DNA from 3 places in the Thermoanaerobacter siderophilus SR4 genome. Region 3 is predicted to be linked to each of the others. Evidence: riboswitches for the same ligand, from Rfam matches in the RefSeq annotation. Region 3 holds a riboswitch; each other region holds the start of a gene.
What was found. Region 3 has a riboswitch for fluoride ahead of crcB (fluoride efflux transporter CrcB). Riboswitches for the same ligand answer to the same signal wherever they lie in the genome.

Region 1: linked by a shared signal. The riboswitch ahead of THESIDRAFT1_RS15060 (dynamin family protein) and the one ahead of crcB (fluoride efflux transporter CrcB) in region 3 are both predicted to bind fluoride.
Region 2: linked by a shared signal. The riboswitch ahead of THESIDRAFT1_RS02430 (DUF6062 family protein) and the one ahead of crcB (fluoride efflux transporter CrcB) in region 3 are both predicted to bind fluoride.

The regions. Positions count from the first base shown of each region.
Region 1 is NZ_CM001486.1:485,432-495,192, forward strand. Features, by position in the region: gene THESIDRAFT1_RS02340 (ATP-binding protein) at 1-182, opposite strand, end outside; gene THESIDRAFT1_RS02345 (ATP-binding protein) at 179-1,027, opposite strand; gene THESIDRAFT1_RS02350 (NifB/NifX family molybdenum-iron cluster-binding protein) at 1,042-1,404, opposite strand; gene THESIDRAFT1_RS02355 (DUF5320 domain-containing protein) at 1,599-1,958, opposite strand; gene THESIDRAFT1_RS15055 (P-loop NTPase family protein) at 2,107-3,234, opposite strand; gene THESIDRAFT1_RS15060 (dynamin family protein) at 3,258-3,869, opposite strand; fluoride riboswitch at 3,974-4,033, opposite strand; gene THESIDRAFT1_RS02365 (class I SAM-dependent methyltransferase) at 4,241-4,870, shown strand; gene THESIDRAFT1_RS02370 (hypothetical protein) at 4,860-5,312, opposite strand; gene THESIDRAFT1_RS13180 (hypothetical protein) at 5,340-5,489, opposite strand; gene THESIDRAFT1_RS02375 (bis-aminopropyl spermidine synthase family protein) at 5,584-6,660, opposite strand; gene THESIDRAFT1_RS02380 (LacI family DNA-binding transcriptional regulator) at 6,804-7,778, opposite strand; gene THESIDRAFT1_RS02385 (carbohydrate kinase family protein) at 7,866-8,834, opposite strand; gene THESIDRAFT1_RS02390 (glycoside hydrolase family 32 protein) at 8,901-9,761, opposite strand, start outside.
Region 2 is NZ_CM001486.1:496,786-506,546, reverse strand. Features, by position in the region: gene fsa (fructose-6-phosphate aldolase) at 1-604, shown strand, start outside; gene THESIDRAFT1_RS02440 (ABC transporter substrate-binding protein) at 701-2,014, shown strand; gene THESIDRAFT1_RS02435 (peptidoglycan D,D-transpeptidase FtsI family protein) at 2,031-3,692, opposite strand; fluoride riboswitch at 3,908-3,967, shown strand; gene THESIDRAFT1_RS02430 (DUF6062 family protein) at 4,020-4,676, shown strand; gene THESIDRAFT1_RS02425 (hypothetical protein) at 4,669-4,998, shown strand; gene THESIDRAFT1_RS02420 (HEAT repeat domain-containing protein) at 4,995-5,420, shown strand; gene THESIDRAFT1_RS02415 (MFS transporter) at 5,496-6,596, shown strand; gene THESIDRAFT1_RS13760 (hypothetical protein) at 6,613-7,143, shown strand; gene THESIDRAFT1_RS13755 (hypothetical protein) at 7,196-7,468, shown strand; gene THESIDRAFT1_RS02405 (ABC transporter substrate-binding protein) at 7,609-8,928, shown strand; gene THESIDRAFT1_RS02400 (carbohydrate ABC transporter permease) at 9,009-9,761, shown strand, end outside.
Region 3 is NZ_CM001486.1:1,299,118-1,308,878, reverse strand. Features, by position in the region: gene THESIDRAFT1_RS06345 (pro-sigmaK processing inhibitor BofA family protein) at 1-239, opposite strand, end outside; gene THESIDRAFT1_RS06340 (DUF2508 family protein) at 293-565, opposite strand; gene THESIDRAFT1_RS06335 (HD-GYP domain-containing protein) at 615-1,787, opposite strand; gene crcB (fluoride efflux transporter CrcB) at 1,842-2,225, opposite strand; gene crcB (fluoride efflux transporter CrcB) at 2,222-2,629, opposite strand; fluoride riboswitch at 2,691-2,750, opposite strand; gene recR (recombination mediator RecR) at 2,799-3,398, opposite strand; gene THESIDRAFT1_RS06315 (YbaB/EbfC family nucleoid-associated protein) at 3,408-3,743, opposite strand; partial or broken gene dnaX (DNA polymerase III subunit gamma/tau) at 3,810-5,365, opposite strand; gene THESIDRAFT1_RS06305 (HD domain-containing phosphohydrolase) at 5,427-7,328, opposite strand; RNA gene ffs (signal recognition particle sRNA large type) at 7,462-7,728, opposite strand; tRNA gene THESIDRAFT1_RS06300 (tRNA-Ser) at 7,748-7,841, opposite strand; tRNA gene THESIDRAFT1_RS06295 (tRNA-Ser) at 7,897-7,987, opposite strand; gene tadA (tRNA adenosine(34) deaminase TadA) at 7,992-8,438, opposite strand; gene THESIDRAFT1_RS06285 (DUF1646 domain-containing protein) at 8,560-9,582, opposite strand.

The sequences.
Region 1 (9,761 bases), 810 kb from region 3:
GCTGTCTCTTTGCCGTAAAAGTCTTGCTTTTCTATTATTTCTCCTTGCAAAACTATATTTAGGTTAGGAGCTTCTACGTCACAATCCGCCATAATCTTATTTTTAATAATGGTGCTCAAAGTAGTGGCAACTGTTGTCTTCCCTGTACCACCTTTCCCGCTTAAAATTGCTAACTGCTTCATTTTTTTATCAACTCCAATGCATCAATCGTCAACTTCTCAAATATTCCTTTTACCTCTTCATTAACCTCAATCAACAATTTCCCTTTTGAATAAGCCTCTGCAAACTCTTTTTTAAAAGGAATCTTCGCTAAAACTTTTATGCCTTCTTTTTCGCAGTATTCCTCGATAATATTGTCCCCTTCCCCAGCTTTATTAATGACAGCGGCCATAGGAATGCCCATCTGTTTTACAAGCTGTACCGCTAAATCAAAGTCGTGCAAACCATAAGGAGTAGGTTCTGTAACCAGAATGCACAAATCACTTCCTTCAATAGAATGTATAACTGGGCAAGAAGTCCCTGGCGGGCTATCCACTATTACAGGTTTATCTACATTCTCAATCAATTTATTAATCTCTTTTAAAATAGGCACTCCAGTCGCTTCTCCATAATTTAATTTTCCGTCTATAAAATCCACGCTTTGGGCTTTGCCCTTCCTTATCGTACCAATAGGTTTGTATTTTTCTACTATGGCATCATAAGGACACATCTCAAAACAAGCTCCGCAGGAATGACATAAGTGGTCAAACACGAGAATTTTTTTGATTAATTTTGTTAAAGCTCCAAATCTACACGCTTTTACACACTCACCACATAATGTGCATTTGTCGGAGTTTATTTCAGGTATTATGACTTCAACCGTTTTTTCATCTTCTATTTGAGGATTTAAAAATAAATAGCCATTAGGCTCTTCTACATCGCAATCAACATACAGGCTATTATTAAAAGTTTTGGCAAGGTTAACAGAAACAGTTGTTTTTCCTGTCCCACCTTTACCACTCAATACAGAAATCTTGACTCTTCTCATCTTCAATGCTCCTTTTAATGATGGTGATGTCCTTGATTTGTCGCTTCTGTTATCTTTTCAAGGCTTCCATTTTTAAAAAGCTCTATGTTTGTTTTTACATCTCCTTCTATTGCTTTATAAACTGGAATTTCTGCTGCTTTAAATACTTCCATAGCGTTTGGTCCTACACTGCTTGAGATGAGAACTTGTACGCCTTCATCTATAAGAGTCTGTGCCGCTTTAGTGCCCGCACCACTGCTTTGGGCTACTGCAGCGTTGTCAATAACTTTATAATCCATCGTCTCACTATCAACTATAATAAAATATTGAGCTCGTCCAAATCTTGAATCCACCTTAGCTTCAAGAGTTTTTCCTTCTGAGGAAATAGCTATTTTCATATTGCATCCTCCATTTCATTATTGACATATGTTACTTACATTTATTAATATATTATTATTTTTGTCATATGTCAATAAATTTATTAAACAAAAAGCGCACTTAATCTGTTTTACTATAACACTTTAGCCAAATTATATCAAATTAAAGCATAAAAATAAGCAGCCACTTGCGTGACTGCGACTTTTAAAACTAATTATTCCTCTTTTTTATCGTCTTTTTTCTCTAATTGGTCCAATCTTTCTTTTATATATTTTAATTGGTCTTCCAAATATTTTGCTTCAGCACTTAAAACATCTTTTTCATTTATATTGTAGCCAGGATATTGAGGATACCCATAACCATACCATCCTCTTGCCCAACCAGGAAGTCCTGTTAAATAGTACATATGTCTAAATCCTCTTCCTCTGCCGAACCAACCGAAGCCTCTGCCAAATCCCCAGTATGCTCCTACAGGATTTAAATAACCAGGTACATTATATCCTGAACAATATCCTAAGCCTCTTCCTGTTCTTGGGCCTAAACCCATTGGACCTGTTCCATCTCCTCTTGGCATATCAATCCCTCCTCTTTTATTTTGGTCATATGACCATTACCTAGTTATATAATATCACTGTTATGGACTTATGTCAATAATATTTTACCCAAAAAAATATTTTTTATTGTTGAATTTTTAAATTCTTTCACTTATATACTTCACTATATTATTTCAACATATTTAAAACATGCTCTAATTCTTCACGTATTTTTTCAATATCTTTTAGCAATGTCTGATAACAAGCTTTTTCTCTTTCGAAGCTATCTCTATCAAATTTATAATCCTTTATTGACTTAGCAAGTAGTTCTTTTACAGTATCATACATCGTTTGTAATTTAAAATTCATATCTTTTTCAAATTCACTAAAACTTTCTTCAATCCTTGTTAATAAATCATAACGAATGCGACCTATGTTTCTGTCAACATCAATGTCTACTCTATCTAAAATCCTTTTTAAAATAATTTTTCCAGCAAATTTTTTAGGCAAAAAATAGGTAAAATACACAGGGTCTATTTCCAATGCACCAACATCATATCCTATCTTGTATGTAAATTTACTCTCTGCCGTAATACCACCTACGCTTTTAAAATATTCCAGATTTATGCCGAACAATTCGTTTGCTACTGTTTTTACTTCATCAATGACTGCATTGAGCCTTAAAAGATAATTAGACAAAGCTTTACTATATTGTTCTTCAATATCCCTTTCAATATGACCTTTTAATTTTTCAAATTCTTCTATAATAGCTCTTTCGAGGTACTTTTCAAGCTCTTTTTTCTGATTAATTCGACTAAAGTCACGAATACCGTGGTAATATCCTTTTATCTTTTCTGATACTCTTATACTGATAAACTGTTTATATTCTTCCATCTTTTTATCAAAATTCTGTAAAATATTTTTCATATCACCTTGAAACAATAAGGATATTTCTTTTTTGCTTTTTTCAACTTCTTTAATAAAGTTCTCAAAAGATTTTATATTAGATTCAAGACGCTCTAATGGAATTTGTTTCAATTTTATACTGCTTTCAAAAAAAGTTTGGCACATCGAAATAATTCTTTCAATATTTTTGGCATAGCTTTCAAGCAACACTTTTTCTTTTTCTTTTATTAAAAAATTCTGCAAATCATTTTCCAGCTTTTGAGTTCCACTCTTTTCAATTGCTTTATTATCTTTTGATATTTTGCCTTCTAATGCCAATTTAGCAGAAATTGGATAAATAGAAATGTTATTATTCTTTGTAATTTCTCTTACAATATTTTCATTAAAATTGATTATTTCCTTTAACTCCATTTCATTTACATAGTCAATTTTATTTAAAACAAAAATATTTTATTAACATTTTCAGATATTTTAGACAAAAACTCCTTTTCCAGTTCACTTATAGGAGGGTCTACTGAAAGCAAAAAAATCACAGCATCAGCTTTATTTATATAACTATATGCAACATCTGTATTATGTTTATAGACTGAACCAATTCCCGGTGTATCTATGATTACTACGTCATTACTTATAAACTCAAAAGGATATCCTATATGTATTTCCTTGACTCCTTTTATGTTTTTAGGGTTGTTTTTTTCTGTGCAATACAAATCCAATTCTTTAATGTCAATATTTTCACTTCTGCCATCATCATATAGAACTTTTGCCCATATATCAGTGCTATATTGGATTTTTGTTATAACAGATGTTAAAGGAACAACACCTGTTGGAAGTATATCAGCTCCTAACATATAATTAGTAAATGTTGATTTTCCTCTTTTAAATTGTCCTAATATCACAAGATAAAAAATATTATTGCAAAATTTATTTTTAACTTCTGAAACAGCTTCTCCTACTGCTTTAATATTGATATCTTTTGATATTCTTTCTATTTTTTCAAATATCACATCTAAGCTTCTTTTCATCTGGTTATATTGCTCCTTCATTAGCTCACCTCATATCAACAGTATAATCGAAATTCAGATATGGAGTGACATTTTTTACCTTACCATCACCCCCTAAAAAGCAAAATAGTTCCTACTGGCTTTTACACCAAGTAGGAACTATCAGCCTTTCGGCGGTTGAAGTGAGTTCCATCACTTTTTATACAATTGTCAATATCATTATACCCAAAATGTAAAAACTTTGCAAGATAGTAAAAGCTAAAGATATGCGTGCATTATATTTTTTGTTATATGATATAATGAAAGCAAGGGGAGGTTTATTAAAGAGTGTGTTTGACTTTTAAACTGTGACTTTCAAAGAATAAGCATAGGAAAGTGGATAAAAATTTAAGTTTTAGAAAGGATGAAAAATTATGCCTAAAATATCTGCTTTTGAAAAACATTTTGACAGATATGAAGAATGGTTTGAAAAAAATGAATACGCCTATCAATCGGAATTAGATGCTGTAAAATTGCTTATGCCGAAATTTGAAAAAGGGTTGGAAGTAGGAATCGGAACTGGAAAGTTTGCAGTACCTCTAGGTATAAAAAGCGGAGTAGAACCTTCTTATCAAATGAGAAAAATTGCTTTAGAACGGGGTCTTAATGTGGTAGATGGAGTAGCAGAAAATCTTCCGTTTGAAGACAACTCTTTTGACCTTGTTTTAATGGTGACGACTGTATGTTTTGTAGACGATGTGCTAAAATCCTTCAAAGAATGTTTTAGAGTACTTAAAAATAGCGGTACAATTTTAATAGGCTTTGTAGATAGAGAGAGCACAATTGGCAAAATATATCAAGCAAATAAAGAAAAAAGTCTATTTTACAAAGAAGCAACGTTTTATTCTACAAGTGAAATAGTTGAATTGCTTTACGAAGCAGGATTTAAAAATTTCAATTTCTCACAGACCATTTTTAAAAAACTTGATGAAATAAAAGAAAAAGAACCTGTAAGATATGGCTTTGGCAAAGGCTCCTTCATAGTAATAAGCGCTAAAAAATGATATTTGAACTACACTTTTTAAACAAAGCTTTTATTACGTTGTCTAAAAAATCCCCTTCTTTGGGTTGCGTATCCTCTTTTGATTCTATTTTTTCTATCAATGTACCTGATAAAACAATTTGCACATTTTGATTTCTATCCACAATTATTGAGATAGGTTCCAAAGCTCCGCTAAGTATACCTAAAATAACCATTATCTGTGAAGGGGTTAAGACTCCCTTCTTTTTTTCATCTCCTCCTTTTCCACCTGTATTATCTTTTTCACCATTTTCCCCATTCCCTTTATCACCATTCCCTCCATCTACATCAGGATGTTCTCCACCTTCTTCATCTTTATCCTCCTCCTTATTTTCTTTTTGACCATTCTCTTCGCTATTTTCCCTTAATCCTAGCTTTAATAGCAAATCTTTCAATTGGGATTCTAAATTATCCGATGAAAACATGTATTTTCTCCCCCTATAACTTTTATGTCATCTTATTGGCAGTGGAAAAATTATTATCGCTGGCTCTTCAGGTTTTGCATAACCCAAACCGAAATAGAGAATCAACGAAAGTACAATTACAAGCAAATAAGCATTTAATCCTTCTTTTTCTTCTTTCATAGCGATCACTCTTTTCATAAAATTTTATATACTCATTTTTACATATGATTTTATAGTTTGTCTTGTGCTTGTACTGAATAATAAATATAGGCCTCCACATTAGTATGGAAGCCTATGCTTTGTCTCCTCTGTATATTAAAGCTTCTTCGTCTACGTATAATTCACAAGGTTTATATTCATTTTCAATTCCTTTTGAATCTTTTAAGGTCTCTATACGATACATAGAAGACCGGTACCAATTAAGTTTTGGCTCTACTTGCACAAATTCATATTGTTTACCTACTGTATTTAAAAGATAGTCCCAATTTACATAATGATTAAAGTTATGGATAATATCTGTCACTACCACTTTAAATTTACTTGCTAAAATTTGCTGGAAAACATTCCACTTTTCCAATGAGGCCTCTATCGACGTCAGTCCAAAATACCCCGCACACCCTTCTTTGGAAAGAGCAGAAATCCCTCTTCCTATGCAAATTTCCAAAGCTTCTATAGTCTCTGGCGGGTCAGTAATAAAAGTATCAAAATACCCTACATATTCCTCTGGTAGTTTGTCTCTAAAATCGTATTTCATGGCTTTTATAGGCAGATTATATTTATTTGCCACCTCATTGATGTATTCCACTAGTCTATCGTCTATTTCCATCACAACAATTTCCGTTGGCATACCTGAAAGTCCTGCTGCTATACTTACAAGGTCATCATCACCTAAAACTAAAAGCTTTTTCCCCTCTAAATCTCCTCTTTCAGCCAGGAGAGCTATTCTGCCCACCACTGTTTGTGTCGTAACAAAACCTTGGTCATAATCGCTAATAGCTTTTGGGCGATTTACTGTCACTTGGTCAAATTTTTTGATCAAGTCTTCTAATTTAGAAAAGTTTATCCCTCGTCCTTCACACGCGTGACAAGTATATGTTCTTTTTGGAGCTATTTTAAGACTCACAAGATATTCTAAACCTTTAGAATTAAATTTTATATCTCCATTTTTATCAACTTCCAACAAATTTTTTTGACGTAGTAACTCAATTATTTCTGCTACAACTGAAAAAGGTTTTTGTGAAAGAGTTATAATCTCCCAAAAATGCGGAGTTGCTGCAGCAGCTGACAATATTTTTTCCACATCCTTAGAGGAAGTCATAACCCCTGTTCTTTGGTAGATTTGGTGCGCTATATCTTGTAGACTTTCCATCTTCTCACCCCCATAATAGTATTTCTACAAGCTTTTTACACCTTCAAAATACCATACAGGGGTATATTCCATTTAAGCCAATATTTAGGCCAGCACATAAAATTATACATTTAATTGAATAAAAAAGTCAAGAGAGGTCAAAATTACGTAGTCTCCCTCTCTATCAGAGTTATAGGCAAAATATTTTCTTTTTCCACCTTTTCACCATCTATTTGGCGTAATATCAGTTCAATAGCTTTTCTTGCTATTTCTTTAATTGGTTGTCTTACGGTTGTTAAAGATGGAACTACCAAATTAGCGACATTTATATCATCATAACCTACAATTTTCAAATCTTGAGGTATTTTTTTATTTAACTCTTTAGCCACACTTATTACAGAAGCAGCGATTAAATCGCCACTGGCAAATATACCGTCAATGTCTGGATGTTCTTTAAAAAGGCCTCTTACTATTTTTTTATATTCTTCTATCTCAAACCTGTTTAACTTTGTTTCTACAACAAAATACTCAACATTCTCTTGTGTTGCTACCTCTTTGAACGCTTTATAACGATTATTTGCCGGTGTATTCAAAATCAATGGGCCGCTTATGTGAGCAATTTTTTTACATCCCTTTTGTATTAAAAGTTTTGTAGCCAAAATTCCACCTTTATAATTGTCTGAAGCTACATAAGGTATATTGGAATAATATCTATCAATTGCCACAATAGGAAGTTTCACATTTAAATATTGCTCTGCTTCTAAGGTATGACTGCCAATAATTATACCATCAACTTGATGCCTTTTCAGCATATCTATATACTCTTTTTCCTTGCTACTATCTTGCCCAGAATTGCACAACAAAATTTTATAACCTTCTTGATAAGCATAATATTCTATATAACCGGTCAATTCTGCAAAAAAAGGGTGCGCTACATTGGGAATTAATAAACCTATTAAATAGGATTTTTTTCTGTATAAGGACCTTGCTAACTCGTTAGGCTGGTAATTTAACTCTTTCATCGCCTCATAAACTTTTTTTCTCGTTACCTCGCTTATATAGCCTCTGTTATTTAAAACCCTCGATACAGTCGTAACTGTAACTCCTGCTTTTTTCGCTACGTCTTTTATAGTTGGCATGTCTATCACCTTCTATTACTACTTTTTGTCTCCTCTTCTATTATACCTTTATCGTAATTACAATTAAAGTCTTCATAATGGCATATTTTACAACGATTTTACACCATGTACTAGTAAATATTTTACCTCTTCTAACGTTGGCATTGCAGGAATTGCTCCTCTTTTAGTTGTGCATAGTCCACCGGTAGCATTAGCAAAGTCAATAATTTTTTCGAGTTCTTGAGTTTTTATTTTTTCTAAAGGATAATTTATTTTTGATATATTATAAAGAACTCCTCCTAAAAAAGCATCTCCAGCTCCTGTTGTATCTACCACATTTACACGATATGCAGGTATATGTCCTGTACCCGATGCATGTCTATAATAGCAACCTTTTGCTCCTAAAGTTACTAAAACTAGTTTTATCCCCATATCAAATAATATTTTACTGCCATATTCCAAGCTTGATTCTCCCGTCAGAAATTGTAGTTCGTCTTCAGATAATTTCACTATATCTGCATATTGTAATCCCAAAGCCATTTCTTTTTTCGCAACAGTTTCATTTTTCCATAAAGGTGGTCTCCAATTAGGGTCATATGAAATAATTTTTTTATTTTGTTTTGCATATTCAATAGCTTTCAATGTGGCACTTTTTGAGGGTTCATCTGTCATAGATAAAGACCCAAAATGAAATATTTTTCCTTTTTCTATTAAATCCAGTTCAATATCCTCTTCTTCCAACATTGTGTCAGCTCCCGGATTTCGATAAAAAGTAAAACTTCTGTCTCCTTTGTCATCAAGATGTACAAAAGCAAGAGTTGTATTTGCTTTTTTAGTAAATTTTAAACCATCTGTGTTAATTTGATTATTTTCAAGTACTTTTTTTAAAAAATATCCAAATTGGTCATCACCTACTTTACCTATAAAAGCACCTTTTCCTCCTAATTTTGTAACAGCAGTTAACACATTTGCAGGTGCTCCCCCAGGATTCATTTCAAATAGTGTATTTCCATTATCAGAAAACCCTGTAGGAGTAAAATCAATCAGCAACTCACCTAAAGCTATAACATCATACATTATAATCACCCCACACAGATTTTACTTTACACTGTGGTAACGCTCACTTTAAATTTATCAGTAAATTTAATCTACAACAATATCCCATTTATTTAAATAATTAATTTTGCATTCCCCTTTGGAATATACAGATATATTTACCGAATCTTTGCTAGGATATATCCTTCCACTCATTACTTTTTCCCCATCATTAATAAATATCTCAACCGAACTTACATCTACAAATACTCTGAGTTTAAGTTTATTATTTTTTAAAGCTACATTTATTTTCCTTTCTCCTTTAGGTCCTATACCTGATTTATTGCGGTCAAATATAAATAATGATTCATCTCTTTTATATGATAAAATAGTTTCTTCATTGTCTCCTTTTCTTATTTTTAAACCAAATTCCTCTGCTTTACCCCCCTCAAATTCAACTTCAAGTTCATAACAGTCACCATATGTGTCTAACTTTTTTTCTCCATCTATCATTAAGTTTGTAAGCTTATAATGATTTTTTCTGTAGTTTTCTATTTCTTTAATCGGCCTAAAATATAATTTACCATTAGCCATTAAAATTTCCCTTGGTAATGTCATGGCTCCAGCCCAATTATGGCCTCTTTCCTGTGTTGGCATAACTTCCCCCCACATATCCATCCATGCAACCATAAGCCTTCTTCCCAATTTATCACTAGTAGTTTGTGGAGCATAAAAGTCAAATCCATAGTCAATCTGTTGATAACCATCAATATCAAACTTAAATATCCCTTTGTTTATGTCTAAATCTCCAATAAAATATATAGATGAGTGAATACCATTGAAATCATTCCCTCTAGTCTTTATATGTTCTGTAGATATCATCAGTACATACTTACCTTGTAATTCAAATAAATCAGGACATTCCCAATTGTAACCTGTGTTTTCATTCCCTCTTGCAAGTATATTTAC
Region 2 (9,761 bases), 800 kb from region 3:
TAATGCATTAGGTGTAATATCAGGTGTTACTACAAACCCATCTCTTATTGCCAAAGAAGGAAGAGATTTTATTGAGGTAGTAAAAGAAATTACTCAAATTGTAGATGGTCCTATAAGTGCAGAAGTTATAAGCGATGACCATGAGGGTATGATTAAGGAAGCAAGAGAATTGGCAAAGATACATAAAAATATAGTAATAAAAATTCCTATGACGGCTGAAGGGTTGAAAGCAGTAAATGTTCTTTCCAAAGAAGGAATTAAAACAAATGTGACGCTAATATTTACAGCAAATCAAGCATTACTCGCAGCTCGTGCAGGTGCAACATATGTAAGTCCTTTTGTAGGAAGGCTTGATGATATAAATACAGATGGCTTGCAGATTATTGAGGATATTGTTACGATATTCAATAATTACGACATAGATACAGAGATAATAACTGCAAGTGTAAGACATCCTATACATGTTTTACAGGCGGCAAAACTAGGGGCACATATAGCGACAGTACCATATAAAGTGCTCATGCAGATGGTAAAACATCCGTTGACAGATGCGGGAATAGAAAGATTTAAAGAGGATTGGAGAAAAGCAGGGCTTAAAATATAAATTGATAAAAAAGCAGGGTAGAATTAGGAAATCTATCCTGCTTTTTAAGTTATTTAAGAGTAATTTTGAGAATATAGATAGTAAGAGGTGGTTAATGTGAGAAAGCCTTTTACTATTTTGTTATATTTGTTAGTGATATTTTTTCTTATATATTGGCCTTACTATATGAATCTTTATGAAAAAGAACAAATACAAGAAAAAAATCAGGTAGAAGAGGAGTTTAGAGGAATAATTACATTTTGGGATTTCCCTCATCCTTCAATTAAAGACCCAGGAGGATTTGAATTTATAAAAAAGAAAATAGAATTATTTCAGTACAAATACCCGGGTGTGGTAATAGATTTTGAACCTCTTTCATATAAAGACGGATATGAAAAAATGATTAACTCTTCTAAAGATGGCTCTTTGCCAGATATTTTACCTGTTGGGGCAGATTTTTATTTTATTTCAAATGATTATTTAAGCCCTATTAATAAATATGTAGATGAAGAGTTTAAGAAACAATACAAGGAAGGCGTTATTGATGCTATAAGTTATAAAGGCAATATTTATGGAATGCCTTTAGGAATGTATACTAATGTTCTTTTTTTAAATGTTGATATGTTTGCCGAAAAAGAAATTCAATTGCCTGAAAATGGGGAATGGAATTACGAAGAATTTGTTGATAGTATGACAAAACTCACCTACACTGAAGGAAAAAAGGATAAAAAATATTTTTATGGATTAGGTCTTTCTCTCGCGCTTGATAGCTATAATTTATGGGGATTTTTACTTTTAGATGGTGCGAAGGCTTTTGACAAAGAAAAGTATTCTTTTTTTGGCCCTCAAGCAGTTTCAGGGGTGCAAAAAGTTTTGGATTTATTCAATAAATATAAGGTGGTAAATCCTGTTTCACTTGAGGGGGACAGAGAAAAATTATGGCAAGACTTTATTACTACTAAAAACACTGCTGTATTAATAGAAGAAAGCTATAAAATAGCACAGCTTAAAAATTTACAATCAAAAGGAAAGCTGTTTGAGTTTGATGTAGCTATGTACCCTGAAGGTGAAAGTGGCATACCACTGACATTATCACCTAAAATATATGCCTATGGCATAAAGAAGGAAAAAGATGAAAAAAAGCTTGAGATGGAGTATAAATTTATAAGGTTTATTACAGAAGACCAACAAAAGGTGATTGAATTAGGTTATGTACCAGTTAAAAAACACAAAATTATTGAAGACGATAAAATGAAAAGAATTGAATTAGCTATTAATTATACAAATATCATCCCACAATTTGGCGGATGGAGAAAAATAAACAACACAGTGATGGCAAAAATAAAAGAAGGAATAAAAAATAGCAAAAATGCCTTTGATATAACAGAGGAAATAAAAAATAGTGTAAGTCAGTTGGTGCAGTACAAATAACGGGTATTATTATTTTTTACTTTTTTACTGTGTCATAATACCTAAGAGTATCTCTTAATATTTCCTGGGCTATTGGTGCGGCTACTTCTCCTCCCATATGACCATTTTGCGTTGGATTTTTAACAAGAACTAATACGGCAATTTTTGGGTTTTCAACTGGTGCAAATCCAGCAAATGATGCTACGTATTTTCCTGGAGCATAATTTTCCGTTGTACCTGTTTTTCCACCTACTGTATATCCAGGTACTTGTGCCGCTTGGCCGGTACCCTCTGTTACTGTTTTTTCAAGTATATACTTCATTGTATCGGAAGTTTTTTTAGAGATAACTTGTCTAACTATTTGAGGCTTATATTCTTTAATTATTTTATCGCCGTTTTCGATGTATTTTACAATATGTGGGACCATAAGGTTTCCACCATTTATCACGGCAGAAAAAGCCGTAATCATTTGGAGTGGAGTTACAGCGATTCCTTGTCCAAAGGACATAGTAGCGAGGTCGACAGGATATATCTTTGACTTTGGCAAAATCATTCCACTGGCTTCTCCAGGAAGCTCAATTCCTGTTGGAGTGCCGAAACCAAAAGCTTGTATGTATTTATAAAAGGCATCGACACCTAATCGTTCTACTACCTGCATAAAAACTGTGTCACTAGATTTTTCTATAGCTTCTTCGAAGTTTATCTTACCTAATTTTGTCCAGCTATTAATTCTATGCCCCGATACAATATAATAACCGGGGTCATCAAATTGCTCATCAGGTGTTACTACCGCTGATTCTAAAGCAGCAGAAGCAGTAATTACTTTAAAGACGGAACCAGGCTCATAAATGCTAGAGACTGCCGGGTTTGACCAATAGTCTTGTGAGGATATTTTTTGAGGATTATTAGGATCAAAATCAGGTATATTTGCCATTGCTAGAATTTCACCTGTTTTGGGATTCATGACTATTGCTGTTATACCATCTTGCGGTTTATACTTTTCATAGCCATTTTTTATGGCTTTTTCTGTATAACTTTGTATTACAGAATCAATTGTAAGGACAATATTATTACCATTTGTAGGTTTGTAAAGCTTGCTTGGGACTCCTACTTTTCTACCTTCTGCATCAACAAGAGAGATTTCACGACCAGGTACACCACTTAAGTATTTATCTAAAGAATATTCAAGGCCATACAAACCGTTGCCATCAATTCCTGCAAAACCTAATACTTGTGATAGCATTTTGCCGTTGGGATAGTTTCTCATAAAAGTATCTTCTACATATATGCCTGGTATGTTAAGACTTTTTATTTTGTTTATATTTTCTAGAGGAATGGACCTGCCAAGTACAGCCCATTCTGAGTTTTTATTTGAAAGAATTTTATAAAGTGAGTCTTTGTCCATATTTAAGTATTTATAGAGTTCTTCTGAAGCTTTTTCTGGATTTTTTATAAATTTAGGAGCCGCAAATACATCTCCTGCTGGAACATTACAGGCAAGGATATTCCCGTTTACATCATAAATATTGCCCCGTTGAGGCTTTAATATGATATCAGCAGTACTTTGCCTTTCGACTGCCATGGCAAGTTTTTCAGAGTTTATACCCTGTATCCATATAAGCCTTACGATAAGGGCGAAAATCATAATAGTAAAAAAGATAAATATAATAAAGGTTCGTTTTTTTACATATGATGTCAATTTTATTCTAACCCCTTTTTATAAAGATTTTGTTTATCCAATATAATTATACCATAGATATTTTGTGGGATAATTAGATAAAAAGATAAAAATAATTAAGATTTATTAAATGTTAAGCAAAAATCATAAATCCAAACCGAAAAACAGTCTTTAATATGTAGCCTTTTCACTTGTATTTTTGTTTAAAAAATGTATAATATTATTATAGAGAAAAGTTAAATAACGGTGATGAAGCTCACCTTATTGCCGTGAAGGCTAATGGCTTCTACGCGCTTTCGTAGAAGCCATTTTTGTTTATTTGACAAAAAAGAGAGGATGAGAATCTGCATGAAGTTAGAATTTATTCCATTGTATGAGGTTTTTGAAAAATATAAGGGAGGTTGTCCAATATGCAAGGTTATAAAAGACGAAGAAAAAGCCTATTGTGAGCATTTGTTTGAAGATGAGGTTTTAAAAGACCCTGAAATGTATGTCAAAATAAGAGAGACAAATTTTTGCCATTATCATTTGGAATTATTGAATAACTCATATGATAAATTAGGTTTGGCAATTGCATTAAAAGCAAATATCAGTTATAAATTGCAGCAGATTACAGACAAACGTAAGTCTTTAAAGAAAAAAAGAGGGAAAGAAACAAAAAACAAATGCCTTATTTGTGATTATTTAAGTGAAAGAGATAAATACCAGATGCATATATTGATAGATATTTTACATGCTGATAAAGATTTTGTTGAAAGGCACATTGAAGGCTTGTCTAGATTATGTTTCCACCACTTAAATATGCTTATGGAAAGTGCAAAGGATGTTACACCACAAATTGAGAAAATATTTAAAATAAATGAAGCTGCAATTGAAAAAAATATTAATGACCTCGAATGGTTTATAACAAAATTTGATTATAGATTTCATGATGAACCATGGTATGACTCTAAGGATTCGATTGAAAGAGCATTGAAACTATTGCGAGGTGGCTATTATGATTAGGATTTCTTTTGAAATTACTGATGAAAGCTTTGAAGAAATCAAAGAGTTAGTTGCTGATTTTGAAAAAGATGGTTTTACAGAAGAAGACGCATATAGAGCTATTTTTGAAATGGGGATTAAAGCATATCAAATAGAACGGGATAATCCTAATGAAGATGATTTAAGAAGACAGCTTATTTCTATGGCGTCTAAATACTCTGCAATGAAATTTAAAAATTTTCAGTTGATGCGTGACAACCAAACACTTGAAATAAGATTAAAAGGTTATGAGTCTGAAAATAGATATCTTAAAAAAACTTTAGGTATAAGGGTTGATGAATGATGAGATATATATGTCCTGTGTGTTTTAAAATAGCTGAAATTGGAGAAGAAAAGTGCTCAAATTGCGGATATGATTTTAAAAATATATCAGATGATGATTACAGTGAAAAACTTATAAAAGCCATAAATCATCCGGATTATAATGTCGCTTATATGGCAGCAAAAATAATTGGAGAACTTAAAATAAAGAAAGCAGAAAAAGTATTGATAGAACATTTACGCAATAATGGGGATAAAAAGGACCCATATATTGAACAGATTATTGTTTGGGCTCTTGGAGAGATTGGCGGAGAAGAGTCTCACAGGTTTCTTTTAGAAAACAAAGATAAATTCTCAATTTTAACAAAAAATATCATTGAAAATTCTTTGGAGAAAATTAAAACAAGAGTGGCAAATAAGGAAGGTGAGTCAATTGGAAAATAAAGAAATAAAAACAATGAGAATAATAACATTAAAGTCTTGGGTTGGGTTGCATTTTTTGGTGGATTAAGTCAGGATATGATTGTACCTATTTTGCCTACTTTTTATACGCAGATTCTAGGACTGAGTAAAGAAATGGTAGGTTTAATAGAGGGAAGTGTCACTACAGTTGTAAGCCTTATGAGAATAATATCCGGAATAATTTCAGATAAAATTGGAAAAAGGAAATCTATTGTGTTTATTGGATATCTATTCTCTGCCATTGGAAGAGTATTACTGCCATTGACGAATGGTGCTGCAATGGTTTTTGGGTTGAGACTGGTTGATGGTATTGGGAAAGGTACAAAAGATGCGCCGAGAGATGCACTTGTTGCAAAATCTTCTAAAATGAAAAATATGGGCTTTTCGTTTGGATTTCAAAGAATGCTTGACACATTAGGTTCTTTCCTTGGGCCATTGATTACTGCTGGTTTGATGCTCTTGTTTGCCAAATATACAGATTCTATAAAGTACAGATTAATATTTTTGATTGCTGGCCTTGTAGCTTTTATCACAATAATCCTCATAGGTTTATTTGTAGTGGAGCAAAAGGGCGAAAGAGTAAGTTCATCTTTCAAATTAGATTTGTCTGCTTTTAAGGGAAAATTTCTGCTGTTTTTCATTGTAATGCTGATATTTACGCTTGGCAACAGTAGTGATGCATTTTTGATTTTAAGAGCACGCAGTGTTGGTGTAAAAGATTCAACGATACCGATAATTATAGCTATGTTTAATCTGTTTTATGCTTTATTATCAGTACCAAGTGGAGTATTGTCTGACAAAATAGGAAGAGTTAATGTAATAAGGTTAGGTTGGATTATTTATGCAGTTACATATCTCGGTTTTGCATTAGCAAAATTGCCGTGGCATATTTGGGTTTTGTACGCGATATATGGGGTTTACTATTCAACAACGGAAGGTGTTGCAAAGTCTCTTGTTGCACATATAGTCGATGATAGTAATAGAGGAACTGCATTTGGGCTGTATAATGCATCGATGGGACTACTCGCACTTCCCGCAAGTTTTATTGCTGGATATTTGTGGGATAAAGTATCTCCTGCTGCACCCTTTTACTTTGGAGCATTATGTTCCATAATGGCAGTTGTTTTAATAACACTGTTTAAAATTGAAAAAAGTTAAAAGGGGGGTGAGAGAAATGCCGTCTGATATAGATTCCTGGGCAAGAAATGTGAAAGACTACAGTGAAATTCCAGAAATATTTAAATTTTACTATGATGAGAACTTTAAAGATTCAACCCAGTTTTTAAATGCTATATATGCTCCTGCTGATAGCTGGGGTAGAAGAAAGACAAACGATAAACTCATGTTCTTGTATGAAAATAATGTGGTTTTTCTCGAAAAAATGAAAAATAGTATTAATGCTGTTTCGTATCCTATTGAAAATATTAATTACATTGAAAATGGGTCTATATTGTTATATTCATGGCTAAAAATAAATGGGAACATAGAAGGTGAAACGAGGTCATTTGTGCTTGAGTACAACACTGTTGTCGAAAATATATTTAAGCCTATAATTGAAAAATTACGTATATTATTATGTGACATAGAAACGTCTGATAAGGAAAAAGAAATAGATGACTTTGATTGTTTGAGGGATATAAATTACAAATGCAAAAAAAGCTGTATTAAATGGCGAAAAAGTAATAGATTTTTTATATCAAGCTGATATAAAAGTTCCTTACTTTAAATTCTTCAAAAAATTAAAATCAACTTCTCATATGATTATATTTACAAATAAAGAATTAATAATATTACAAGAAGAAAATGCAAAGTCTATAAAAGATGTAAAATATGGTGGTATATGGATTTACATTCCTGTACATAAGATTTTAAATGCGTACATTGATGAGGAAGAAACTGGGTTTTTAAATTTATCTATTAATGTATCTGGCTCTAATGTTTTTAAGTCACGATTTGAATTTTCACAAAAGGAAAAGGTAGAACGATTAGTTGAACAAATTAACAAAATAGCAAGATACAATCTATTATAATATTAATAAGTTTCAAAAATGTCAACCGTATTATAAACGGTTGACATTTTATCAAAAAATTTATGTCAAACGGTTGACATATAAAAATTAATCAAGTATAATAAGAGTAAATCTAAAAAATTTAAAGAAAGGGGATTGTCATGAAGAGAAAAATTTTATCCATTATGTTGACGTTTGCATTGGTTTTTTCGCTCATGGCAGGCTGTGGTACAAAAAGCAGCGATAATGGAGAAAGTAATAGTACTGCCACGGCAACAAAGACTGTAAAAATTACTTTGCTAAATTCTAAGGGGGAAATTCAGGCTCAATTAGAAGATGCAGCTAAAGCTTTTACAAAAGAAAATCCGAATATTACTGTAGAAGTCATTCCTGCAGCAGCCGGTCAGTCACCTTTTGAAAAGGTTACCTCCATGTATGCATCTGGTAATGCACCGACAATGGCAATGTTAGATCCAGGTGATATAGCAAAATTCAAAGATAAATTCTTAGATTTAAGCAGTGAAAAGTGGGTTTCAGATGCAATAGATGGTGCTTTAAATGCAGCTACAGTGGATGGAAAGGTTATAGCGTTTCCGTTTGCTGTTGAAGGATATGGACTTATTTACAACAAGGCTGTACTGGACAAGGCTTATGGTGGAAACTTTGATCCGAGTTCTATAAAGACGAGAGATGCTTTAGAAGAAGCATTTAAAAAAGTAGAAGCAACAGGTGCTAAAGCACTAGAAATTTCTCCAATGGATTGGTCTTTAGGCGCACATTTCCTTTCAATAGCGTATGCGGATCAATCTAAAGATCCTGCTCAAGTAGCTCAATTTTTATCAGACTTAAAAGCGGGAAAAGTTGATTTAGCAAATAATAAAGTGTTTAATGGCTTAATGGATACTTTTGACATGATGAAAAAGTACAACATAGATAAAAATGATCCATTATCTCCGACTTATGATAGAGGACCAGAGCTTATTGGTAAAGGTGAAGTTGGATTTTGGTTTATGGGAAATTGGGCATGGCCACAGATAAAAGAATTTGATACTGCAAATGGACAATACGGCTTTATACCTGTACCAATCAGCAATAACCCAGATGACTATGGTAATTCAGGTATACCTGTAGGTGTAACAAAATTTATCGGCATAGATAAAACACAAAATAGTGCTGAGCAGCAAGATGCAGCTAAGAAATTTTTAGATTGGTTGGTATACAGCTCTACAGGTCAAGACATGCTTGTGAACAAACTTAACATTATACCTGCATTTAAAAATATAACTTTACAACCGCAAGATCCCCTTGCTAAATCTATTTTGCAGTATGTTAAGAGTGGTAATACTTTAGAGTTTATGACTACATTGCCACCTGACCACTGGTCAAAGTTAGGAGCTTCAATGCAAAAGTATTTGGCAGGGAAAATTGACAGAAAAGGATTGATTGATGAAATAGAAAATTATTGGAAAAATGTTCAATAATACGTAAGATTTGATTGAATAACGGATAGAATGTTATTGTCTATCCGTTATTCAATATAAAAGTGAAGGAGGATATGAGTGTGGAACAAGAAAAAACTTTGTTGGCTAAACTCAAAACGTACTTGATATTTGCAGGACCTACTACCTTTGCTTTTCTCACAGTAATAATACTACCGTTTTTATATGGAATATATTTAACTTTTACTGATTGGAATGGTATTTCTGCTACACATGCTTTTGTAGGTTTTTCAAATTATTTACAAGTATTTAAAGATAAAGTATTTTGGACATCTTTTTTATTGACACTAAAATATGTATTTTTCACAGTAATATTAATTAATGTCATAGCTTTTTTCTTGGCTTATATGTTAACGAGTGGCGTAAAAGGCCAAAATTTCTTTAGAGCAGGGTTTTTTACTCCCAATTTGATAGGCGGAATATTGTTAGGTTTTATATGGCAATTTATTTTTTCAAACATTTTAGTATATTTAGGAAAATCATATAATATACCAATTTTGTCAGGCTCTTGGTTGTCAGATCCTGACAAAGCTTTTTGGGCTTTGGTGATTGTGACAGTCTGGCAGTATACTGGTTATATGATGGTGATATATATTTCAGGTTTTATGAATATACCGAGAGATTTGTTAGAAGCAGCAAGTATAGACGGAGCAAATACTTATCAAAGACTAAAAAATGTGATACTTCCATTAATGGTGCCTTCTTTTACTATAAGTGTTTTTTTGACTTTACAAAGAGGGTTTATGGTTTACGATATAAACTTGGCTTTGACAAATGGAGGACCATATAAAAGCACCGAACTCATATCACTTCAC
Region 3 (9,761 bases):
ATTCCTGGAATACCCAAAAAGCCTACAACAAGAGCAGTCACAGGATTTATAGCAATATATAATCCAAGAGATTTTCCTATCAAATTGATAATAAACAAAATTAAGCCGCCAATAATTCCATTTATTATAATTCTTAGCAAAATTTTTCTTGGAACTACTAATAACCATCCTAAAAGATAAAGTAAAAACAAGCCAATTAAGTAAGCAATGATTATATTGTATTCAATGCTTATATTCATACAAAAACCCCCTAAGAGTCTACTGTTATATTTATACTTAGGGGGAGGACAAATTATGATAGGAGGGACGAAAAATTATCAAAATTTATTCCCTCTTCTTTTGCTTTTTTCAATAAATATATGTACTTTCTCTTTAAACTCTCTAACCGATATATAGCATAATCTACTAAGTCAGGGTCTGTGACACTTTGAAAATAAATTTCTGCATCTTTCAATTCTTTTATCGTTTGTCTCACTTCATTTACCAATTGATAGTTCTCACTATTGTAGTCATATATATTTTTTGTTACCGCAATCTCTTTTAAATAATCGAAAAGCATTCCCATAATATACCTCCTCAACCGTATTATTTCCTAAAATACGGTTGAGTATACATCAAAGTACCACTTCTTTTAAAATTTCTAAAGACTCTCCGCTTACTTTATTATCTTTCACCGATTTTGCAATAATGTCTATCGCCTGCTTCGGTTCAAGTCCCTTTCTATAAGGCCTGTCTTCTGTCAATGCTTGATACATGTCACAAACCGCCACATGTCTATCAATCTCTCCAATTTCGTCACCTTTTAATCCCTCAGGATACCCGCTTCCATCTAATTTCTCGTGATGATTTGCGGCCCATTCTGCTATATCATCTATTCCTCCTATTTCTTTGAGTATTTCTTTAGTATAATAGGTATGAGATTTTATAACCATAAACTCCTCTTCAGTAAGCTTGTCCGGTTTGTCAAGAATAGAATTAGGTATGGCTAGCTTTCCAAGGTCATGAAGCAATCCCGCAATTTTTATTTTCCTGGTCACTTCTTCATCATAGCCTATCACTTTGGCCATATTATATGCCAAGTTTGAAATACCTCTTGAATGGTTATATGTAAATCGGCTTCTATTATCGATAATCTGTGCAAAAACCTCTGCTATATCCTCTAATTCATTAATTCCTATTGAAACCGTGTCTTTAGGTTCAATCCTTTTTAATATACTTTTTATATCAAAAAATTTATAATCAAGCCAAAATTTTTCTTGTCTTGTAAGGTCAAGTAATGCATTTGCAACCACGGGATTAAACATCTTGCCAGTACCACTTTTTATACCTTCTTTGATATTATTCCGAATATTATACTCACTTTCTTTCCCAACCGATGAGGTGTACCGTATATCAAATTGATCAGATATAAAAACAATCTGAGCTCCTAAAGGAATAGAATCGCCATTTAGTTTAAAATGTCCGCTTCCATCGTAATTTTCATGATGATATCTTATAATATCCGAAAAATTTTCTCCAAAAGGCAACTTCTTTACAATTTCACTTCCTCTTTCACTGTGTTTCCACCATTCGTCTTTGTTAAAATCTTCGTATATATCTCCTTGTCCTATATCATGTAACAAAGCAGAATAATACACTTTTTTTGTTTCTTTTTCATCCAAATTCAGCATCTCAGAAATCCTTAGAGAAATATAAGCCACCCTTCTTGCATGTCCCATGTTCTTATACTCTTGCACGTCAAGGGCCAAAGATAAAGCAGACAGCAGATTATTATAATTTAAATTCACATTTTATTCCTCCTAACTGATATTTATTTTCTACTGACATATATTATACACCAATCAAATCAATTTTCCCATATAATTTCCGAGATAATATCCCAATACTCCTCCTATTAGTCCAAATATAATTGTTAAGGACATATATATAAATGCATGAAAATATTTTTTATTCTTGATTAAGTCTACTGTCTCATGGGAAAAAGTTGAGTATGTTGTAAAAGCACCTAGAAATCCCGTTGTCAGAAAAAGTTTAACATCATAGCTTAAATTTACATTTATTTTAGGACTTGATAAAAAGTTTAATAAAAACGCACCTAATACATTTATAATAAAAGTTTCGATAGGAATAACTATCTCTCGGTTTTCCTTTATATGCCGCGATATTTCATATCTCAATATTGCTCCCAAAATTCCTCCAATTCCTACATATAGTATACTTGTCACTCTTCTTCCTCCCGCTCCTTTAATAGTAAGTCAAAAGTTTTGTCAGCAAATTCAAATCCTAAATAAGACATCAAAAGGCCACCAAATATTGATAAAATTATATAACTTAGAGCAATATAATCTTTCCCTGCTTTTAATAAATTTATTGTTTCCATACTAAAAGTAGAAAATGTTGTAAAAGCCCCAATAAATCCCGTTGTTATCGCCAATCTCAAATTAGTATTTACCTTGTACTCATCCATAGTAAAATTAGCAATAAAACTTAACAAAAACGAACCTAAAATATTTATTACAAAAGTTTCAAAGGGAAATGCAGTGTGATACATCTTTGTAAAGTAAATTGTTATTAAATATCTTAGTACGGCTCCAAAAAACCCGCCAATCCCTATATAGATGTATTCCATGAAAATCTCCCTTTCTGTTTACATTTTTGGGCAATAAAAAGCTCCTATTAGGCCTTATATCATCCTAATAGGAGCCATCAGCGTTTCCGCATTTATGGCGAGCTCCATCGCCTTCTGTTATTTACCACAAATTTATTATAATAAAGTACAAATGAAAATGCAATACCTTTTACAATTCTCTTCTACCTTCAAGAGCCCTTGAAAGAGTTACAACATCGGTGTATTCCAAGTCACCACCTACCGGCACCCCATGAGCAATCCTTGTGACTTTTATTCCTAACGGTTTTAATAGCTTAGCAATGTACATTGCTGTCGCTTCTCCTTCTATGTCAGGATTTGTAGCAAGTATGACTTCTTTTACATTTCCATTTTTTACTCTGTCTAAAAGTTCTTTAATTTTTATATCTTCAGGGCCAACGCCCTCTATAGGAGAAATAACACCATGAAGTACATGATACACTCCTTTATACTCTCGTATTTTCTCCATTGCAACAACATCCATAGGATGAGAAACAACACATATAAGAGAATGATCTCTTTCTTTATCACTACATATGTTACAAACCTCTGTGTCAGTTATGTTATAACAAATTCTACAATACTTTATCTTTTCTTTTGCATCAATAATCGCTTGAGACAAGCTTTTTACCTCTTCCAAAGGCATATTTATTATGAAAAAAGCAAGCCTTTGTGCTGTTTTAGGACCTATACCGGGCAACTTTGACAGTTCTTCTATAAGCTTCGCTATAGAAGTAGAATAATAGTTCATTTTTTCACCTCAAAACAGTCCAGGAATGTTTAGTCCTCCGGTTATCTTTGCCATTTCAGAAGCAATCATTTCTTCTGCATTCCTTAACGCTTGATTAACCGCAGCTAATACAAGGTCTTCTAACGTTTCTACATCATCTTTATCTACAACATCAGGATTTATTTCAATACTTACAAGTTCTTTTCTGCCATTAGCAACTGCTTTTACCATCCCACCACCGGCAGTAGCTTCTACAGTCTTTTGCATTAGCTCTTCTTGCATTTTCTTTATTTCTTCTTGCATCTGTTGGGCTTGTTTAATCATGTTATTTATATTAAACCCGCCCGGAAATCCGCCTTTTGCCATAACACTATAACCTCCTAAATTTTATTCTAAAAATATTTATATGCTTTTTTGAATTATTTGTGAAAATTATATTATCTCTATATCTTCACCAAAAAACTCCTTAACTTGCTGTACAAGTAATTCCTCTTCATTTTTTCTTAATTCAAACTTCAAAGGAATTGCCTTCCCAACTAGTTCTTTTAATATTCCTTCAATAAAACTTTTGTTTTCCGCTTTGCTCAATTCCTCCTTTAATAAAGCATACTCTTCAGGATATTCTACCACAATTGTTCCTTTTTTAAATAAGGAATCCCTTTTTCTATAAAGGCATACAAAGCTATTCTTTCTTTTTTTATCATTTCTTTTACTTCAGCCCACACCTTTTCTAGATCTATATCCTCTTGCTGTACTATTTGCGATGCCACGTTTTCTTCTTTTCCTTCTTCTGGCGAATTTATTTTTTTATTTTTCTCTTCTTTTTCTTCCCTCAAAAAAAATTGTCCTTTTTCTAATTTGTCTTCTATTTGTTCTACTCTTGCTAACAAACTCATCATATCGTAAGAAATTTCCGGCTTTATCAACCTCAAAATAGTCACTTCTAAAAGGGTTAACGGAGATATAGCATATCTAACTTCTTTTTGTAGATTTGTAAATTTTTCTAAAGCGTTAGTCAAAAAAGCTGTACCAAAGTTTTGCACTCTTTCTTTTACAGTTTCTACATCGCTGTATAAAATTTCTTTTAATTCCTCTCCTCCTGTTTTGTAAAGCACCATATCTCTCAAAATATAAGTTAAGGACTTTAAAAAATTCCCCACGTCTATTCCATAAGACAAAATTTTATCTAATTGTTTCAATGAAGCTGCTACATCTTTAGCATTCATGTAATCTAAAAGAGAAAATAACATTTCATCATTAGCTACACCTAACATTTCGCATACATCTTCATAGGTTATAAGGCCTTCTTTATAAGAAGCACATTGTTCTAAAAGACTAATAGCATCTCTCATAGAACCATTGCCATAAAGTGCGATAGTTTTAAGACCCTTCTCTTCAATTTTTATGTTGCTGTCAATGCAAATTTTTTCAAGATTTTGCGCTATTAATCGAGTAGGTATTTTTTTAAAGTCAAACCTTTGACAGCGGGATAAAATAGTATCTGGCAATTTGTCCGGCTCTGTAGTCGCAAGAATAAAAATCACATGAGGAGGTGGCTCTTCCAATGTCTTTAAAAGAGCATTAAAAGCCCCTGTAGAAAGCATATGCACCTCATCAATTATATATACTTTGTACTTAGCTAGGGATGGAGAGTAAATTACAGATTCTCTCAATTCTCTTACATCATTTACACTGTTATTAGACGCAGCATCAATCTCTAAAACATCCATCGTAGTGTTGTTATTTATAGCTTGACAAATCTCACAAGAATTACAAGGCTCTCCATCTTTATTATTTAAACAATTAACTGCTTTTGCAAAAATCTTAGCTACACTGGTTTTTCCTGTTCCTCTTGTACCTGTAAAGAGATAAGCATGTCCTATCTTTTTTAACTTTATTTGGTTTTTTAAAGTTCTTACAATATGTTCTTGCCCCACCACTTCTTTAAAACTTCTTGGCCTATACTTTCTATACAAAGACTGATACATGTTTAACACCTCGTTATTTTCAATTGTAACAAAAAAAAGATATATTTCTACATCTAAAATTTTAAGAAACACTTTCAAATATCTGATTTTTTACTTCCTCTAGCTTTTGCCTCGCATTCATGTAAATTGAGATAAATACATCTACTATTTCAGGATGAAATTGAGTACCTTTATGTCTTAAAATTTCATTTACTGCTTCTTCAATAGTCATTCCTTTTCTATAAGCTCTATCAGAAGTCATTGCATCAAAGGCATCAGCCACACCAAGAATTGCTGCTTCTATAGGGATTTCTTCGCCTTTTAAACCATAAGGATAACCTTTCCCATCATATCGTTCATGGTGTTTGGAAATAGCTTCTAATATTTCTTTCGGCAGATCTATAGGCATTAAAATTTTTCTTGATATCTCTGGATGACTTTTTATAACGTTATACTCTTCTTCCGAGAGTTTGCCTTTCTTTAGAAGAATAGTATCAGATATACCTATCTTTCCTATATCATGTAATATCCCTGCAATCCTTAATTGTTCTATTTTTTCCCTTGAAAAGCCCATATATTCCCCTATTAAAACAGCATATTGAGATACTCTCATAGAATGTCCTTTCGTATATAAATCCTTTGCTTCCATTGCATAAGCTAAAGCTTCTATAGTCTTTATATAGACTTTTTTAATCTCGTCATACAGTTTGGAATTTTCAATTGCCACAGACACTGCGCTGGCAATAGATCTCAATAAACTCATATTTTTGACCGTATTTGCTGCAGTCCAAACTGTTAAAATTCCCTTAGTTTCATTTCTAAAAATTAAAGGCACTATCACAACTGAATAAACATCTTTAGCTGCAAAAATAGGTGTTATTTTTTCACTATGAGAAAACTCTTCTACATCTTTTATTTTTATTTCTTTTTGATTTACTAATTCATTTATGTCCTCTTCTGATAATTTAATTTCTTCATAGACAGGATAATCTTTTAATTCTCCCCCTTTTACAAGTAAAACAAACTTATGAAAATACGGATTATATTCTCTTATAGTGCACAAAGGTGAATTTAACAATTCAGCAACTTTTTCTACTATGTTATTCAATACCTCTTTTATGTCACTTCCCGATGTAAGTAGCCTTCCTACATCACTAATAGCCAATATTTCATTATTCTTTTCAGCTATCTGTTTTTTTACATAATACATTTCTGTAATATCTCGAGAAATGCCTTGAATGCCTACCACTTTTTCATCAATTTTTAGCCTTTTAACATGGGTTTCTGTTATAACCAATAAGCCTTCTTTGTTTTTAAAATTGATTTCTGAAAAATTAATTTTACCTTCCATCATGTTTTTCAAGATTTCTCTGCTGTCTTCATCTACAATTTCAAAAATGCTTTTTCCTATCAATTCGTGAGGAGTATAATTTAAATACCTTATAACTCGTGAATTGACAAATTCAATAATAAAATTTTTATCAGTCACCCACAAAATATCCCGAATATTTTCTACTAACAATCGATACTTTCTTTCAGAAATTTCTAATTCATGAGTCAAAGTCTCTAACTGCTCGTAGGAAGCTTCTAATTCCGCGTTAAACTCCTGTAATTCTTCATTTTGTTGTATTAAACTTTCCGTCTGTTCTTTTAATTTTTTATAACTTTGAGATAAGTCTCTAGCCATGGAATTAAAATTCTCTGAAAGTTCCCTAAACTCTTTTGAATCAGTAATATTTAACTGATAATCAAAATCCCCGCGAGAAATCCTTTTAACAGCTTCGTTTAATTTTTTAATAGGTTCAGACAATTTTTTAGATAAAAAACTCGATAACCCCAGCGAAATTAATAAAATTATTCCCCCTATAAAAACTCTATTTTCAAACCCTGACAAAAAATGAGCTAATGACAACGAGTAAACAATTACAGAAATTCCAAATAAAGTAAAAAATATCCGTGTATTATAATAATATCTTTTAAACATACTATCCTCCATCTCTTTTCTTTTGTAAGAATAAGTTCCCTATATTTATTTCGGCTAAAAGCCTTCACATTTTAAGTAAGAGTTATAAAAAATAATAAGAAATATTTTCCAGTAAAAGAACAAAAATAAAAGGCCGTACACCCAGCTTCGACCTGCCACCATAAGCGTTACATAAGCAGTTAGCTCCACTCAAGCTCCCCTGCGGCACACGGAAGTGTTTGCTTACCGCTGCTTCCTTCCGGACCTGACGGGGTTCGCAAATTTCCGTTGCGCAGGACTCAAGTATCAACGCCACTTACTTATGCCAGACCTTACAATGGTCAGGCCTCAGCCTGGGAATTCGACCCTGCTATAGCGGGTTGCAGGTTACAGGGCACCGCTACCTCCCCATCTAGTACGGCCAAGAATTACCTTTTTCATGGCGGAGAGAGAGGGATTCGAACCCTCGGTACCCCTTTTAAAGGGTACACACGATTTCCAGTCGTGCACCTTCGTCCACTCGGTCATCTCTCCACGTTTTACTGGACTTCAACCCATGTAATTACTCCACCTTTTTATTCAATTTTCATGGCGGAGAGAGTGAGATTCGAACTCACGAGGCGAAAAATTCGCCCACTCGCTTTCGAGGCGAGCGCTTTCGACCACTCAGCCATCTCTCCGCACTTATCCCCTTAAATTTTCAAAGAAATCTTTTAAAAGAGTTTTGCATTCCTCTTCCATTATTCCAAAATACACTTCTGTTTTACTTCCTAAATAGCTGTTATTTAAAATATCAACTACTGTACCTGCAGCACCTGTTCTTTCACTTTCCGCTCCTATATATACCCTCTTTATGCGGGATTCTAAAATAGCTCCAGCGCACATAGGGCAAGGCTCTAAAGTCACATACATGCTACAGTCATCAAGTCTCCAACTGCCAAGGGTTTTACAAGCTTCTTTTATCGCTAATATTTCCGCATGAGTTGTTGCATCATTTGATGATTCTTTTTGATTGAATCCTTTCCCAATTATTTGTCCATCTTTTACAATAACAGCTCCAACAGGTACTTCTCCAAGTTGGTAACTTTTCTTCGCCTCTAAAATAGCAGCTTCCATGAATCTATTAATCATACAATCCACCGTAAATATGCATGCCCACAAAATAAACCTGTGGCTTTTTATTTGTACTCTGCATAAAGGTATTTTATCAGAGAATTATTTAAGTGTCAAGTATACTCCTACTTGAATTTATTTAGATCACAAACAATACAATATAATACACTATCAAAAGTATTGCACCTAGAGGAACAGCAGTTCGTGCCCATTCTGTACTTTTTATTTTTAATTTTCCCGCTGAAATGATGTTTGGAATATTACCTGGAATTAACATCCCTCCACTAATAAGCATTCCCATTAAAATAGCTCTTATCTGTTCCGGCGTCATTGATGGAGAAATTTCTGCTGCTGCTAGCGTAGCATTATCAACAATTGCGGAAATTGTATTTACCCAGTATAAAAGCTCACTTTTCATTTTAACAATATATAAATCAATTATAGGCTTAAAACCTGTTCCAAGTAGCTCTAATGCAAAAATAAAGACGAATACTTTAAAAGCTCTAATGAATACTTCTTTTATATTCTCATCTGCCTCAACATCTTCTGTAGGCTCACCTATCCCACTTTCTCTTTTTGCAAAAAATGTTCCTATTAATCCAAGAGCTAAAATTGCAATTATTATATCAATACCTATTAATCGTGCAAGATAAAAGAAGTCGGCATGTAACTTGGATACAACAATAGTAGCCAGTGGCTCTCCTACAGGCGTTAAAACAGCACCAAGGCCTATGGAGAAACAAGCAATGACAATCAAATTTATTTTGTTTTTTCTAGTAAGAGGCAAGTAGTTTACGACTTCAACCAAAACCAAAGAGGCAATTATTGCTGTAATAATGCTTGACATGAGCCCAAGTACCACGATTATAATGAATGCGAAAAGCCTCAAAGATATTTTATCTGCAACTTTTTCAACACCTATTTTCAATTTTTCTTTTAACAATGTAAAAATTAACCCTGCAATCAAAACTGCCAAAGTAATATAGTAAATGAGTGGATTTTTGAAAATATGGAAAAACAATTCTGCACTAAATTGTTTTGACACAATTACAGATATAATTCCCATTGTAAATAAAAAATATTCCAAATTGTGTTCTACTTGTTTTACCACAAATGGCAATAACAGAATAAGTACTAAAATTACAACTAATGCTGTTACCATATATATACCTCCTTGTAAGATATATTTAGATACAAAAGAGTATATAAACACGAACATTAACTTTTGAGGTGCCCCAGGGGTGTTGCAAAGAGTTTTTGTTGTATAATACTCATAGGATAGTGGCATCGACATAAATGCCTCCTGGGAAGCCTTCTACTAGCTTATTCCATCAAAATAGC